DNA from 3 places in the Streptomyces sp. L2 genome. Region 2 is predicted to be linked to each of the others. Evidence: riboswitches for the same ligand, from Rfam matches in the RefSeq annotation. Region 2 holds a riboswitch; each other region holds the start of a gene.
What was found. Region 2 has a riboswitch for thiamine pyrophosphate ahead of DBP14_RS07755 (thiamine ABC transporter substrate-binding protein). Riboswitches for the same ligand answer to the same signal wherever they lie in the genome.

Region 1 (5,156 bases), 4.0 Mb from region 2:
GGCGTGAACGGGCGCGCTTCCTCCGGCAGCTCACCGGTGACCAGCGCGTGCGCCAGCACGTCCCCGGTGACCGGCGTGAGCAGCACCCCGTTGCGGTAGTGCCCGGTGGCCAGCAGCAGCCCGTCCAGGCCGCTCGGCCCGAGCAGCGGCGCGTTGTCGGGGGACGCGGGGCGCAGCCCGGCCCGGGTCTCGGTCAGCGGCAGTTCGGTGATCCCGGGCACCAGCTCATGGGCGTCGCGCAGCAGTTCGTACACCCCGCCGGCGGTCACCGTGGTGTCCCAGCCCAGTTCCTCGCTGGTGGCGCCGACGACCAGTTCGCCGTTCTCCCGGGGCACCAGGTAGACGTGGCTGCCGCGCACCACGGCCCGGACGGTACGGCTCAGGAAGGGCGCGAACCGCGGTGGCACGGTCAGGCGCAGCACCTGCCCCTTCACGGGCCGCACCGGCGGCAGCACGTCGTCGGGGACGCCGGGGAGCCGCCCGCTGAGGCTGCCGGCCGCGAGCACCACCTGTCCGGCGCGCAGCGCGGTGCCGTCCGCGGTGGTGACGCCGACGGCCCGCCCGCCGGCGAGGTCCAGCCGCTCGGCCCACACGCGGTGGAACACGACCCCGGCCTTCTCGCAGGCCGCGACCAGGGCCGTGGCCAGCCGCCGCGGATCGACCTGGTGGTCGCCGTCGACCCGCAGCCCGCCGCGCACCCCGGGTGCGAGCATCGGCTCCAGGCGCCGGCACTCCCGGCCCGACAGCCACACCGAGTCCAGCCCGGAGCGCTGCTGCAGGGCGTGCAGTTCGCGCAGGTGGGCGCGGTCGTCGGCGTCGAGGGCGACGGCGAGGGTGCCGCAGCGGCGGTGCCCCAGGTCGTGCCCGGTCAGCTCGGTCAGCTCGGCGGCGAAGCCGGGATAGCGCCGGGCGGACTCCAGGTTCAGGGCGAGCAGGGTCTCCTCGCCGTAGTGCAGTTCGGTGACCGCGGCCAGCATCCCGGCCGCGACGCGCGCGGCCCCGCCTCCCGGCTCGGGGTCCGCCACGGCCGTGGTGAGCCCGCGTTGCGCGGCCCGCCAGGCCGTGACCAGGCCGATGATCCCGCCCCCGATGACGAGGACGTCGGACGTACGTGACGACATGGGCGTCCAGCCCCTCCCTTCGCCGGCATGACCCGGATCAGGTTCGTACGGTCGGAGGCCGCCAGCCTCCCTCTCAGCCCGGTGCGTCCGGGCTCCCGCGAGTGCGTGTACGGGGGCCACCCTAGCGCCTCCGCTCCGGATCACGCCGGGCTAGGGCCTGTCCGGCGGATCATGCCGCAGACGCGGGGCTTGGCACGCGCATCTGCGGCGTTGTCGTCGGTTGCCGACGCTCCGCGTCGGCGCCCTCCTCCGCCTTGCAGCTGCACGCGCCAAGCCCCGCTCACCGGTGCTGATGAGGCCCGGCCGATTTCCTGCGACCTGATCCGCCGGACAGACCCTAGCCCTCCCCGGGCGGCCCCCGGTGACTGACGGCCTGTCAGTTGTTTATGGTGATCGGGTGACTGAGCAGACACGGGAAGAGGGCGGTTCGCCGGGGCGGCGCGTGGTCGTCGTGGGCGCCGGGATGGCCGGGGTGCAGACCGCGGTCGCGCTGCGGGAACAGGGCTTCACCGGCACCGTCACGGTCGTCGGCGCCGAGCCGCACCAGCCGTACGACCGGCCGCCGCTGTCCAAGGCCGTGCTGCTCGGCAAGGCCGAGGGGTCCGCCTTCGACGTCGACTTCGCGGCGCTCGACGTCGGCCTCCGGCTCGGCTGCGAGGTGCTCGGCTTCCGCCCCGCCGATCACGAGCTGGACACCGAGGCCGGTCCGGTGCCGTACGACGACCTGGTCCTCGCCACCGGTGCCGCACCGATCCTGCTGCCGGGCGCCGAGGGCGTGCCCGGCGTGCACCTGCTGCGCACCCTCGACGACGCCGAACGGCTGCGGCCGGTGCTCGCCCGGCAGCACGACATCGTGGTCGTCGGCGCCGGATGGATCGGCGCCGAGTTCGCCACCGCCGCCCGCCAGGCCGGGTGCGCGGTCACCGTCGTCGAGGCCGCCGACCGCCCCCTCGCGGGCGTGCTGCCCGCCGAGGTCGCCGCCCCGATGGCCGCCTGGTACGCCGACGCCGGCGCCGAACTGCGCACCCACGCGCGCGTGGCGCGCGTGGAACCCGGTGAGGTCGTGCTCGCCGACGGCTCCCGGCTGCCCGCGGGCGCCGTCGTCGTCGGCATCGGCGCCCGGCCCGCCACCGCCTGGCTGGCCGGTTCCGGCGTCGAGCTGGGCGCGCACGGGGAGGTCGTCGCCGACGACCACCTGCGCACCTCCGTGCCCGATGTGTACGCGGTCGGCGACTGCGCCTCCTTCCCGTCGGGCCGGTACGGCGAGCGGCTCCTCGTCCACCACTGGGACAACGCACTCCAGGGCCCGCGCACGGTCGCGGCGAACATCATCGGCCTCACCCCCGCGGCCTACGACCCGGTGCCCTATTTCTGGTCCGAGCAGTTCGGCCGCTTCGTCCAGTACGCGGGCCACCACACCACGGCCGACCGCCTGCTCTGGCGCGGCGACCCCTCCGATCCGGCCTGGACCGTCTGCTGGCTCCGCGAGGACCGCCTGGCCGCCCTCCTGGCCGTGGGCCGCCCGAGAGACCTGGCCCAGGGCCGCCGCCTGATCGAATCGGCCCGCCCCCTGGACCCGGCCGTGGTGGCCGACCCCGCGAAGCCGCTGAAGGGCGCGACGGTTTCCTGACCGGCGCGACCAGCCACGACGGTGCCGCGGAGGGCCACTGTCACACCCCGGCACTACCATCGACACGTGACCGAGATTGACGCAAAGATCGATGCTCTCGTCCCCGCCTGGCTCACCCTCCCCGACATCGCCGAGATGCTCGGTGTCGAGGTGACGCGTGTGCGGCAGCTGGTCAAGGAGGGCCAGCTCGTCGCCGTGCGCCGGGGCGAGAACAGGGCGCTGCACGTGCCCGCCGCCTTCATCGACGGGGACAAGGTCGTCAAGGGCCTCTCCGGAACCCTGACGCTCCTGCGGGACGACGGCTTCACGGTCGAAGAGATGATCGAGTGGCTCTTCACCCCCGACCCGACCCTGCCCGGCACCCCCGCGCAGGCCCTGAGCGAGAATCGCGGCACGGAGGTGAAGCGCCGCGCCCAGGCGCTCGCCGTCTGACCCGAGCCGTACCGGGGTGGCGCGTGGGCCTGCCCACGCGCCACCCGCACGGCACCCGCCGACACCGCCCCCGGGGGACCCACGCATGTCCGACACCGCCCGCACCGCGCTCGCCGACGCCCGCCTGTACCTCTGCACGGACGCCCGCCGGCGCCAGGGCGACCTGCCCGAGTTCCTGGACGCGGTCCTGGCCGGCGGGGTCGACATCGTGCAGCTGCGCGACAAGGGCATGGAGGCCGCCGAGGAGCTGGAGCACCTGGCGGTCCTCGCCGACGCCTGCGCCCGGCACGGCAAGCTGCTCTCCGTCAACGACCGCGCGGACGTCGCCCACGCGGCCGGCGCCGGCGTCCTGCACCTCGGCCAGGGCGACCTCCCGGTCCCCGCGGCCCGCGCCATCCTGGGCGACGACGTCCTGATCGGCCGCTCCACGCACGCCGAGTCCGAGGCCGCCGCGGCCGCCGCACAGAACGGCGTGGACTACTTCTGCACCGGCCCGTGCTGGCCCACCCCCACCAAGCCCGGCCGCCACGCGCCCGGCCTGGACCTGGTCCGGTACACCGCCTCCCTGGGCACCGACCGCCCCTGGTTCGCCATCGGCGGCATCGACCTCGGCAACCTCGACCAGGTGCTGGACGCCGGTGCCCGCAGAGCGGTCGTCGTGCGTGCGCTGACCGAGGCCGACGACCCCGGGGCCGCGGCGGCGGAGTTCGCGAAGCGGCTCCGGCAGGTGTGACGGCCGCGCGGCCGCACCCCGGGACCTTCCCCACCAGCCCCTTCGGGCCCTCCTGTCCACGTTTTTGTCCAAGGGGTGGACGGAGAACGGGCAAATCAGGCAAATTTCCCGCATCTGGTTGGGGGACCGTCCACCCCTGGTTAACCTGCGACTATGGCCCTCGGCACCGCATCCACCAGGTCGGATCACGCCCGCACCGTGCGCGACATGCTCGCGACCGGCAAGACGACGTATTCGTTCGAGTTCTACGCCCCCAAGACGTCCAAGGGCGAGCGGAACCTGTGGAACGCGCTGCGCCGGGTCGAGGCCGTGGCGCCCGACTTCGTCTCCGTCACCTACGGCGCGGGCGGCTCCACCCGCGCCGGCACCGTGAAGGCGACCGAGGCCATCGCCTCGGACACCACCCTCACCCCGATCGCCCACCTCACCGCCGTCGACCACTCGGTGGCCGACCTGCGCAACATCATCGGCCAGTACGCCGACGCCGGGATCCGCAACATGCTGGCGCTGCGCGGCGACCCGCCCGGCGACCCGATGGGCGAGTGGGTGCCGCACCCCCGGGGCCTGACCTACGCCGCCGAACTCGTCGAACTGATCAAGACCTCGGGCGACTTCTGCGTCGGCGTCGCTGCCTTCCCCGCGATGCACCCGCGTTCCGCGGACTGGGACGCCGACGTCCGCCACTTCGTCGACAAGTGCCGCGCGGGCGCCGACTACGCCATCACCCAGATGTTCTTCGACCCGGAGGACTACCTGCGGCTGCGCGACCGGGTCGCGGCCGCCGGCTGCGAGACCCCGATCATCCCCGAGGTCATGCCGATCGCCAGTGCGAAGACCCTCGCCCGGGTGCCGTCCCTCACCAACGCGGTGTTCCCGGATGCCCTGAAAGAGCGGATCCTCACAGCGAAGGACGATCCGGCGGCGGTACGCTCCATCGGTATCGAATTCGCCACGGAGTTCTGCGCACGCTTGCTGGCCGAGGGAGTGCCCGGTCTGCACTTCATCACGCTCAACAACTCCACGGCGACCTTGGAAATCTACGAGAACCTGGGTCTGCACCACCCCCCGCAGGCCTAGACCGGCCGTACCGCGATACGACACACTGCGGAGCGGCCACTGGGAGAGGGGCGTACATGGGCTGGACGGTCCTCTACATCGCGTTCGGCGGCGTCGCGCTGTGGCTGCTGGGCGAAGTGCTGTTGCAGTACAAGGCGCGGCTGCGCTGGCGGCTGCTCGCGTT
Region 2 (5,156 bases):
AAGTCTGATGAGCGACTCTTCCTGGGGGGCGCCGCCACCATCCGGGTACTGGGGGCCCACCGAGCGTGGGCCTGTCCAGGGGGCTGCCCCGGCGGGTCCCGCGTACGATGCGCCCAAGGCGCAGCAGACTCGCCCCATGCCCATCGTTCCCGACGTACCCGCGTATGGCGGAGACCAGGACGACGACCGGGGGGCCGCTCGGCTGAGCGGCCCCTTGTTCCGGGACGAGTTCCGGGAAAACCTGCTTCAGCCGAGCCAGTCCCTTCCGCCCGAGACGCCCCAGACGCAGAATCCGGAGCCCATGCCCGACGCCCCCCAGCCGGCGCCCGCACCCACGCCGCAGAAGAAGAGCGCGGGCCGCGACCTGGGCGCGGCCATAGGGGTCGGGGTCGGTCTCGGTGTGGTGATCGTCGCCTCCCTGTTCATCGTCAAGGCCGTGTTCGTCGGGGTGATCGCGGTCGCCGTAGTCGTGGGCCTGTGGGAGCTGACCAGCAGGCTGCAGGAGCGCAAGGCGATCAAGGCGCCACTGGTGCCGCTCGCGGTCGGCGGCGCCGCGATGGTGATCGCCGGGTACGTGCGGGGGGCGGAGGGCGCCTGGGTCGCCATGGCGCTGACCGCGCTGGCCGTGCTGGTCTGGCGCATGACCGATCCCCCCGAGGGCTACCTCAAGGACGTCACGGCCGGCGTCTTCGCCGCGTTCTACGTGCCGTTCCTCGCCACGTTCGTCGCGCTGCTGCTCACCGCAGACGACGGCCCCTGGCGCGTCCTCACCTTCCTGCTGCTGACAGTGGTCAGCGACACCGGGGCGTACGCCGTCGGCTGGCGCTTCGGCAAGCACAAGCTCGCCCCGCGCATCAGCCCCGGCAAGACCCGCGAGGGCCTGCTGGGCGCGGTGCTGTTCGCGATGGTCGCGGGCGCCCTGTGCATGCAGTTCCTGATCGACGACGGCGCCTGGTGGCAGGGCCTGCTCCTCGGCCTCGCGGTCGCGGCCAGCGCGACGCTCGGCGACCTCGGCGAGTCCATGATCAAACGTGATCTGGGCATCAAGGACATGGGCACCCTCCTCCCGGGGCACGGCGGCATCATGGACCGTCTGGACTCCCTGCTGCCGACGGCTCCCGTGGTGTGGCTGCTGCTGGTGATCTTCGTGGGGAGCGCCTGAGGCAGGCGGCCGCGGGGCCGGGCCGCGTCGGCGCCGGGTCCCACCGGATGCCGAAACGGCGAACCGGCGGGATCGTTCTTCAGTACGCACCGCGAGCACACTGGAGGACCACACCATGCTGACGACCTCATTCGTACCGGGCGCTCCGAACTGGCTCGACCTCGGCAGCCCGGACACCGACGCGGCGGCCGCCTTCTACGCCGCCGTCTTCGGCTGGGACTTCCAGTCGGCGGGCCCGGAGGCGGGCGGCTACGGCTTCTTCCGGCAGGACGGCAGGACCGTCGCCGGTCTCGGCCCCCTCACGGAAGAGGGCGCGAGCCCCTCCTGGACCGTGTACTTCCACACGCCGGACGCCGACGCCACCGCCAAGACCGTGGAACAGGCCGGCGGCAGCGTCCGGGTGCCGCCGTCGGACGTCTTCTCCTACGGCCGGATGGCCGCCTTCACCGACCCCGCCGGGGCGGACTTCTCCGTGTGGCAGCCGGGCGAGACCGGGGGCCTGGAGTCCGTCGGCGTGCCGGGCAGCCTCTCCTGGGCGGAGCTGTACACGACCGACGCAGCCGCGGTGAAGGCGTTCTACGGCTCCGTCTTCTCCTGGCAGATGACCGACATGCCGATGAGCCCCGAGCTGACCTACACGGTCCTCACCCCGGCCGGCGCCGGCGCGGAGGCGGCCCACGGCGGCCTGATGCAGCTCCCGCAGGAGAACCTCGACGCCGGATCGACACCGGAGTGGCACCCGTACTTCGAGGTGAGCGACTGCGACGCCACCACCGCCAGGGCCGCCGAAGCCGGCGCCACCGTCATCATCCCGGCCACCAGCGCGGAGGGCATCGGCCGCTTCGCCATGTTCCTCGACCCGTCCGGCGCCCCCTTCGCCGTGATCAAGAGCGCGATGTCCTGAGCCCCAGTCGGCCCGGGCCACCGCCCCGGGCCACCGCCCCGATTCCGGGCCGCAGGTTCACCCGAGTGGATCTGAGACACTGGTACCACCATGCCCAAGCCCGGAGAACTTACTTTTGTCGCGCCGCGCGGAGCCCAGAAGCCGCCGCGGCATCTCGCCGATCTCTCGCCCGCCGAGCGCAAGGACGCGGTGGCGGAGGCCGGGGAGAAGCCGTTTCGTGCCAAGCAGCTCTCGCAGCACTACTTCGCGCGGTACGCGCACGAGCCCGAGCAGTGGACGGACATCCCGGCCGGCTCCCGGGAGCGGCTGCGCGAGGCGCTGTTCCCGGAGCTGATGACCGTCGTACGGCATCTGTCCACCGACGAGGGGACGACGCGCAAGACGCTGTGGCGGCTGTTCGACGGCACGCTCGTGGAGTCGGTGCTGATGCGCTACCCGGACCGGGTGACGATGTGCATCAGCTCGCAGGCGGGCTGCGGGATGAACTGCCCGTTCTGCGCCACCGGCCAGGCCGGTCTGGACCGGAACCTGTCCACCGCGGAGATCGTCCACCAGATCGTGGACGGCATGCGGGCGCTCCGCGACGGTGACGTGCCCGGCGGACCGGCGCGGCTGTCCAACATCGTCTTCATGGGCATGGGCGAGCCGCTCGCCAACTACAAGCGCGTCGTGGGCGCGATCCGGGCGCTCACCGACCCCGCACCGGACGGGCTCGGGCTGTCCCAGCGCGGGATCACCGTGTCGACCGTCGGCCTGGTCCCGGCCATCCACCGGTTCGCCGACGAGGGCCTGAAGTGCCGGCTCGCGATCTCCCTGCACGCCCCCGACGACGAGCTGCGCGACACCCTCGTGCCGGTGAACACCCGGTGGAAGGTGCGCGAGGTGCTGGACGCCGGTTTCGAGTACGTCGAGAAGTCCGGGCGCCGGCTGTCCATCGAGTACGCCCTCATCCGGGACATCAACGACCAGGCCTGGCGGGGTGACCGGCTCGGCCGGCTGCTCCGGGGCAAACCGGTGCACGTCAACCTGATCCCGCTGAACCCGACGCCGGGCTCGAAGTGGACCGCGTCCCGGCCGGAGGACGAGAAGGCGTTCGTCGAGGCGATCGCCGCCCATGGTGTGCCGGTGACGATCCGGGACACCCGGGGACAGGAGATCGACGGGGCCTGTGGCCAGCTCGCCGCGACCGAGCGATAATCTGGCCATGACAAACCGGCCAGAGTGATCCGGCCACGGCAATCCGGCCGTCTCATACATCTGCATATTCCGACAGGGGAGCGCCACAGCGCTGAGAGTGCGGCGGACAGGGCCGCAGACCCTCTGAACCTTGCCCAGGTCATTCTGGGTAGGAAGTTCGGTCATCACTCAAGCTGTTGCGCCCCGCCCGGGCCCCTCACGGAGCCCGGGCGGGGCCGCGTCTCTTCCTGGCCAACCCCAGGAGGACATCCAGTGCACCACAAGACCCTCGTGGCCGCGGCGGCCGGCCTCGGCCTGATCAGCCTGTCCGCGCTGACCGGCTGCGGCTCCGACGACAAGGCGTCGGCCGCCGACTCCAAGACCGTCACGCTCGTCAGCCACGACTCGTGGGCCGTCTCCAAGAACGTGCTCAAGGACTTCGAGAAGCAGTCCGGGTACAAGGTCCGCGTCCTGAAGGACGGCGACGCCGGCCAGGCCGTCAACAAGGCCATCCTGACCAAGGACAACCCGCAGGGCGACGTCTTCTTCGGCGTCGACAACACCCTGCTCTCCCGCGCCCTCGACAACGGCCTGTTCCAGCCGTACACCGCCAAGGGCCTCGGCACCGTCGGCTCCGCCTACCAGCTCGACGCCGACAAGCACCGGGTCACCCCCATCGACTACGGCGACATCTGCGTCAACTACGACAAGGCCTACTTCAGCAAGCACAAGCTGGCCCCGCCGCAGACCTTCGCCGACCTGGCCAAGCCCGCGTACAAGAACCTCCTCGTCACCGAGAACGCCGCCACCTCCTCGCCCGGCCTCGGCTTCCTGCTCGGCAGCGCCGCCCAGTTCGGCGACCAGGGCTGGCAGGACTACTGGAAGAAGCTCAAGGCCAACGGCGTCAAGGTCGTCGACGGCTGGGAGCAGGCCTACGACCAGGAGTTCTCCGGCTCCTCCGGCGGCAAGAAGGCCGGCGGTGACCGGCCGCTGGTCGTGTCGTACGCCTCCTCCCCGCCCGCCGAGGTGATCTACGCCAAGAAGCGGCCCAGCACCGCCCCCACCGGCGTCGCCACCGGCACCTGCTTCCGGCAGATCGAGTTCGCGGGGCTGCTCAGCAACGCCAAGAACACCCAGGGCGGCAAGGCGTTCATCGACTTCCTGCTCACCAAGGAGTTCCAGCAGGACATGCCGCTGAACATGTTCGTCTACCCGGTGGTGAAGGGCGCCCAGGTCCCGGCCGACTTCACCAAGTACGGTCCGGCCGCGAAGCACCCCGAGACCATGCCGCCCGCCAAGATCGCCGCCAACCGCGACCAGTGGGTCAAGTCGTGGACGTCGCTCGTACTGAAGTAGCCCCCCGCACGGGGCGCACCCGGAGTGCACGCGGGAGCGCGGCGCGGCTGGGCCTGATGGCCCTGCCCGTCGCGTTCTTCGCGCTGTTCTTCGCCTGGCCGGTCGCCGCGATCGTCGCGCGTGGCCTCAAGGTGGACGGCGTCTGGCAGCTCGGGCGGATCACGGACGTCCTCACCCAGCCCGACATCCGGCACGTGCTGTGGTTCACCACCTGGCAGGCGCTCGCCTCCACCGCCCTCACCCTGCTGGCCGCCCTGCCCGCCGCCTACGTCTTCGCCCGCCTCGACTTCCCCGGCAAACAGGTGCTGCGGGCCGTCGTCACCGTCCCGTTCGTGCTGCCCACCGTCGTCGTCGGCACCGCCTTCCTGGCCCTCGTCGGCCGCGGCGGACTGCTCGACGACCTGTGGGGCGTACGGCTGGACACCACCGTGTGGGCGATCCTGCTGGCGCACGTCTTCTTCAACTACGCCGTCGTCGTCCGCACCGTCGGCGGACTGTGGGCCCAGCTCGACCCCCGGCAGGAGGAGGCCGCCCGCATGCTCGGCGCCTCCCCCCTCG
Region 3 (5,156 bases), 2.0 Mb from region 2:
GGGCCGGCGAGATCGAGGTGCTCTGCGTCTCCGACTCACCGGGGGCACCGGCGGTGCAGGAGTGGGCGGACTTCCGGGAGACGGGCCACGCGCACGCCATCGGGCAGTGTCTGCTCTCCCAGCTGGACGAGGAGTCCCGCCGCGACCATCTGGCCCGCTACCCCGTGCAGTCGATCACGCCGTACACCGTGCGCGACAACCACACCGTCCTCCGAAAACTGGAGCGGATGCGGCGGATGGAGCCGGTCGTGGAGCGGCAGGAGTACGCGCTGGGCACGGTGTGCGCCGCCATCCCGATCTCGGTCGGCACCGAGGCGACCACGATGGCTCTCTCACTCCCCGCTCACCAGTCCGACCGGCTGCTGCCCGCGGCGCGCCGGCTGCAGGCGGAGATCGGGCGGCATCTCGGATCGCTCACGCTCTCTATCAGTATCTGAAAACTCACTCCTTGTAATCTGTTGTGTACGTTCAGCAAGATTTGACCATTGTCAAAGGGATCAATCCCGGCCAGTCGGCGTCATTAGACGGGGTGCGCATGCGTGAGTCCGTACAGGCAGAGGTCATGATGAGCTTTCTCGTGTCCGAGGAGCTCTCCTTCCGTATTCCGGTGGAGTTGCGCTACGAGTCCAGTGATCCCTATGCCGTACGGCTCACTTTTCACTTGCCCGGGGACGCCCCGGTGACCTGGGCCTTCGGGCGGGAACTGCTGATCGACGGGGTCGGCCGGCCGTGCGGGGAGGGGGATGTGCACATCGCTCCCGCCGATTCCGAACTGCTCGGCGAGGTGCTGATCCGGCTTCAGGTCGGCAGCGACCAGGCCCTGTTCCGGTCCTCGGCACCGCCGCTCGTGGCCTTCCTCGACCGTACGGACAAGCTGGTGCCTCTCGGACAGGAAGGCGCACTCGCCGACTTCGACGCCCATCTCGACGAGGCCCTGGACCGCATCCTGGCCGAGGAACAGAGCGCCGGCTGAAGCGTTACGGCACCGGGGGCGCTGTGCGACGGCCTGGGACGACGGCATGCAGGAACGCTTCTGCAGAGGCCGTGGCGGGGCCGGCGCCCGGCTCCGCCTCACGTCTTCCGGCCCCGCCTCACCGCTTCCGGCGCCGTCCCCTTCCGCCGCGCGCCGGGGTGCGTTGCCGGCCCACCGGCGCCCCGGCCTCGCCGGGCCGGTCGGCCGCCACAACCAAGGCGGCGAGCGCGGTGGTCACCGGCACCGAGGCGACCAGACCGATCGAGCCCACCAGGGTGCGCACGATCTCCTCGGCCACCAACTCGCTGTTCGCCACGGTGCCCACGCTGCTCTGCGCGATCGAGAACAGCAGCAGCAAGGGCAGCGCGGCACCGGCGTAGGCGAGGACGAGGGTGTTGACCACCGACGCGATGTGGTCGCGCCCGATGCGGATGGCCGCCCGGTACAGACCGCGCCGGCCCAGCGAGGGATTGGCCTCGTGCAACTCCCAGACGGCCGAGGTCTGGGTCACCGTCACGTCGTCCAGGACGCCGAGCGAGCCGATGATGACGCCGGCCAGCAGCAGGCCGCTCATGTCGATCGACGGGTACAGGCCGTGGATGAGGCCCGTGTTGTCGTCCGTGTTGCCGGTGAGCGCGGCCCAGCCGATGAAGAGGGAGCCGAGCACACCGATCAGCGTGAGGGAGACCAGGGTGCCGAGCACCGCGACCGACGTACGCGCCGACAAGCCGTGGCACATGTAGAGGGCGATCAGCATGATGGCGCTCGACCCGATGACCGCCACGAGCAGGGGGTTCGAGCCCTGCAGGATCGCGGGCAGGATGAACAGGGTCAGCACGAGGAAGCTCACGGCCAGCGCGACCAGCGCCATGACGCCCCGCATCCGGCCCACCACCACGACGGCCAGGGCGAAGACCCCGGCCAGCAGCGTCATGGGGAACTTGCGGTCGACGTCCGTGACCGAGTACTGCAGGTCCTTCGGTGCCGAGGGCTCGTAGGCGACGACGACCTTCTGGCCCTGGTGCAGTTGGCGTGGCTGGTCCGGCTGCACGATCTCGGTGAACGTGCGGCCTTTGTCCTTGCCGCTGTCGACGCGGACCGTCGCCTTCTTGCAGGTTCCCTTCGCGTGCTGAGACGCCGAGTCGCCACCGGTGGCGGGGTTGTCACCGGTCGGCGTGCCGCCGCCGGAGGCGTTCACCGACGCACAGCTGACCTCGGCCACTTTGGCGACCGTGGCCTGCTGCGTCTGGCGGTCGAAGCCGACGCCGGTGCGCTCGTGCGGCGGGGCGCCGCCCGGCCAGAGCACCACCAGGCCGACCACGACCGCCGCGGTGAACGGGATCAGGATCGCCGCGATGACCCTGCGCAGATGTGCCGAGACGGGAGCAGCGGGGCCGTGGCTGTGGCTGTGGCTGTGACCGTGCGCGTGGCCGTGTCCGTCGTGCTGCGCCGCGTGGCCGCCGCGAGGCGGTTCCGGGGGCGGTGGCGGGGACTGCTCCATCGTCGTCACCGACCGATCATCGCAAGAACGCTGGGGGCCCCCTGTTCACCGCGCCCGAAATGACGCTAGCGTGGGGGCACCTTTGCACACGCGGGAGCTCGGAGCACCGGGCTGAGAGGGCGCTGACCTCCGTACAGGCGATGTTTCACGTGGAACGACCGACGTTTCACGGGAAACACCGACCGACGGAAGCCGCTGCGTCGACCGCCGAACCTGTTACCGGGTAATGCCGGCGTAGGGAGTAGGTCTCATGACCAACAAGGACGCACGCACGCCTGCCTCCGCTCAGGACGAGAAGTCCCAGGAGGCCGGGAAGTCCATCGGCTGGCACAAGGCGTACGTCGAGGGTTCACGCCCCGACCTGCGCGTGCCGGTCCGCCAGGTGCACCTCACGAACGGGCAGTCGGTCACGCTGTACGACACGTCCGGCCCGTACACCGATCCTCTCCTCGACACCGATGTCCGCAGGGGCCTGCCGCCGCTGCGGGAGAACTGGATCATCGGGCGCGGCGACACCGAGGAGTACGCCGGCCGTCCCGTCCGCCCCGAGGACGACGGGATCAAGCACACCGCGCCGCGCGGCGGTCTGCGCAACCTCGACGCCGTCTTCCCCGGACGCCCGCGGCAGCCCCGGCGGGGCCGGAACGGCACGGCGGTCACCCAGCTCGCGTATGCGCGCCGCGGTGAGATCACGCCCGAGATGGAGTACGTGGCCATCCGGGAGAACGTCGCTCCCGAGGTGGTCCGGGAGGAGATCGCGGCGGGCCGGGCCGTGCTGCCGGCCAACGTCAACCACCCGGAGATCGAGCCGATGATCATCGGCAAGCGGTTCCTGGTGAAGGTCAACGCCAACATCGGCAACTCCGCCGTCACCTCGTCCATCGAGGAGGAGGTGGAGAAGATGACCTGGGCGACCCGCTGGGGCGCCGACACCGTCATGGACCTCTCCACCGGGCGTAACATCCACACCACCCGTGAATGGGTGCTGCGCAACTCCCCCGTGCCGATCGGTACCGTGCCGCTCTACCAGGCGCTGGAGAAGGTCGACGGTCGCGCCGAGGAGCTGACCTGGGAGATCTACAAGGACACGGTCATCGAGCAGGCCGAGCAGGGCGTGGACTACATGACGGTCCACGCGGGCGTGCGCCTGCCGTACGTGCCGCTGACGGCGAACCGCAAGACCGGCATCGTCTCCCGCGGCGGCTCGATCATGGCCGCGTGGTGCCTGGCCCACCACAAGGAATCGTTCCTCTACGAGAACTTCGAGGAGCTCTGCGAGATCCTCGCCGCCTACGACGTCACCTACTCGCTGGGTGACGGACTGCGCCCGGGATCGATCGCGGACGCCAACGACGAAGCGCAGTTCGCGGAGTTGCGCACGCTCGGGGAACTCAACACGATCGCCAAGCGTTTCAACGTACAGACCATGATCGAGGGCCCCGGGCACGTCCCGATGCACAAGATCAAGGAGAACATCGACCTTCAGCAGGAGATCTGCGATGAAGCTCCGTTCTATACGCTCGGCCCGCTGACGACGGACATCGCCCCGGCGTACGACCACATCACCTCGGGCATCGGCGCGGCGATGATCGCCTGGTGGGGTACGGCGATGCTGTGCTACGTCACGCCGAAGGAGCACCTGGGCCTGCCCAACCGGGACGACGTCAAGACCGGCGTCATCACCTACAAGATCGCCGCCCACGCGGCCGACCTCGCCAAGGGCCACCCGGGCGCCCAGGAGTGGGACGACGCCCTGTCCGACGCCCGCTTCGAGTTCCGCTGGGAGGACCAGTTCAACCTGGCCCTCGACCCGGACACGGCCCGGGAGTTCCACGACGAGACCCTCCCGGCGGAACCCGCCAAGACGGCCCACTTCTGCTCGATGTGCGGGCCGAAGTTCTGCTCGATGAAGATCTCGCAGGACATCCGGCGGGAGCACGGAGGCAGCCGGGGCGAGATCGAGGCGGGCATGGCTCAGAAGTCGAAGGAGTTCGCCGCCTCGGGGAACCGGGTGTATCTGCCGATCGCCGAGTAGGCGTGCGGTGGGGCCTGCGGTGTGCGCCCCCGGTGGGGGCGCACACCGGGGGCTAGTCGGGCTGGTGTTCGGGGCCGCCGAAGTCCGGGCTGGTGTAGTCGGGGCTGCTGAAGCTCGGGCGGGGGCCGGGGGCGGTGCCGTCGTCGGGGCTGCTGAAGCCCGGGCGGTCGTAGCCGAGGCGGGGCATGCGGCCGGTCGGGGACGAGGGCGTGGTGCGGTGCAGGGCGGCGGTGCCGGGTTCGGCGAGCGCGTCCCGGAGGAACGGGAGGATGCCGCGTTCCAGGACCGCCTCCCGCCAGGCCGCTCTGGCCGAGGTGACTTCCTGGCCGGCGTCGCCGTCGGGGCCGGGTTCCGCGGAGGTGTTGTTGCGCAGCGCGGTGAGCAGCAGACCGACGGCGGCGACGAGCACCGCGGCCGCGGTCACGGCGCCGAACACCCAGCCGGCGGTGAGCATGGTCTGCGCGAAGGCCTGGCCCGGGTCGAGCATCTTCACGATGTAGCCGACGAGCAGGAAGATCGCGGCGGCGGTGCCGGAGAGGACGGGTGCCAGCACGGCTATCACCGCGACGGCGCCCGCGCCGGCGGTCTCGGCGTCCCCGCCGAGAGCGGTGGCGAGTCCCATGCCGCCCTCGGCCGGTTCCGCGGAA

Region 1: it holds a riboswitch for thiamine pyrophosphate, as region 2 does, so the genes downstream of both, thiO (glycine oxidase ThiO) here and DBP14_RS07755 (thiamine ABC transporter substrate-binding protein) in region 2, are expected to answer to the same signal.
Region 3: it holds a riboswitch for thiamine pyrophosphate, as region 2 does, so the genes downstream of both, thiC (phosphomethylpyrimidine synthase ThiC) here and DBP14_RS07755 (thiamine ABC transporter substrate-binding protein) in region 2, are expected to answer to the same signal.

The regions. Positions count from the first base shown of each region.
Region 1 is NZ_QBDT01000001.1:5,910,930-5,916,085, forward strand. Features, by position in the region: gene thiO (glycine oxidase ThiO) at 1-1,121, opposite strand, end outside; TPP riboswitch at 1,119-1,230, opposite strand; gene DBP14_RS26415 (FAD-dependent oxidoreductase) at 1,519-2,751, shown strand; gene DBP14_RS26420 (Rv2175c family DNA-binding protein) at 2,818-3,183, shown strand; gene thiE (thiamine phosphate synthase) at 3,269-3,916, shown strand; gene metF (methylenetetrahydrofolate reductase [NAD(P)H]) at 4,070-4,993, shown strand; gene DBP14_RS26435 (hypothetical protein) at 5,050-5,156, shown strand, end outside.
Region 2 is NZ_QBDT01000001.1:1,889,009-1,894,164, reverse strand. Features, by position in the region: gene frr (ribosome recycling factor) at 1-8, shown strand, start outside; gene DBP14_RS07770 (phosphatidate cytidylyltransferase) at 8-1,162, shown strand; gene DBP14_RS07765 (VOC family protein) at 1,278-2,066, shown strand; gene rlmN (23S rRNA (adenine(2503)-C(2))-methyltransferase RlmN) at 2,157-3,263, shown strand; TPP riboswitch at 3,328-3,436, shown strand; gene DBP14_RS07755 (thiamine ABC transporter substrate-binding protein) at 3,516-4,598, shown strand; gene DBP14_RS07750 (iron ABC transporter permease) at 4,655-5,156, shown strand, end outside.
Region 3 is NZ_QBDT01000001.1:3,876,180-3,881,335, forward strand. Features, by position in the region: gene DBP14_RS17095 (IclR family transcriptional regulator C-terminal domain-containing protein) at 1-437, shown strand, start outside; gene DBP14_RS17100 (SsgA family sporulation/cell division regulator) at 536-973, shown strand; gene DBP14_RS17105 (YibE/F family protein) at 1,092-2,474, opposite strand; TPP riboswitch at 2,555-2,732, shown strand; gene thiC (phosphomethylpyrimidine synthase ThiC) at 2,725-4,509, shown strand; gene DBP14_RS17115 (hypothetical protein) at 4,562-5,156, opposite strand, start outside.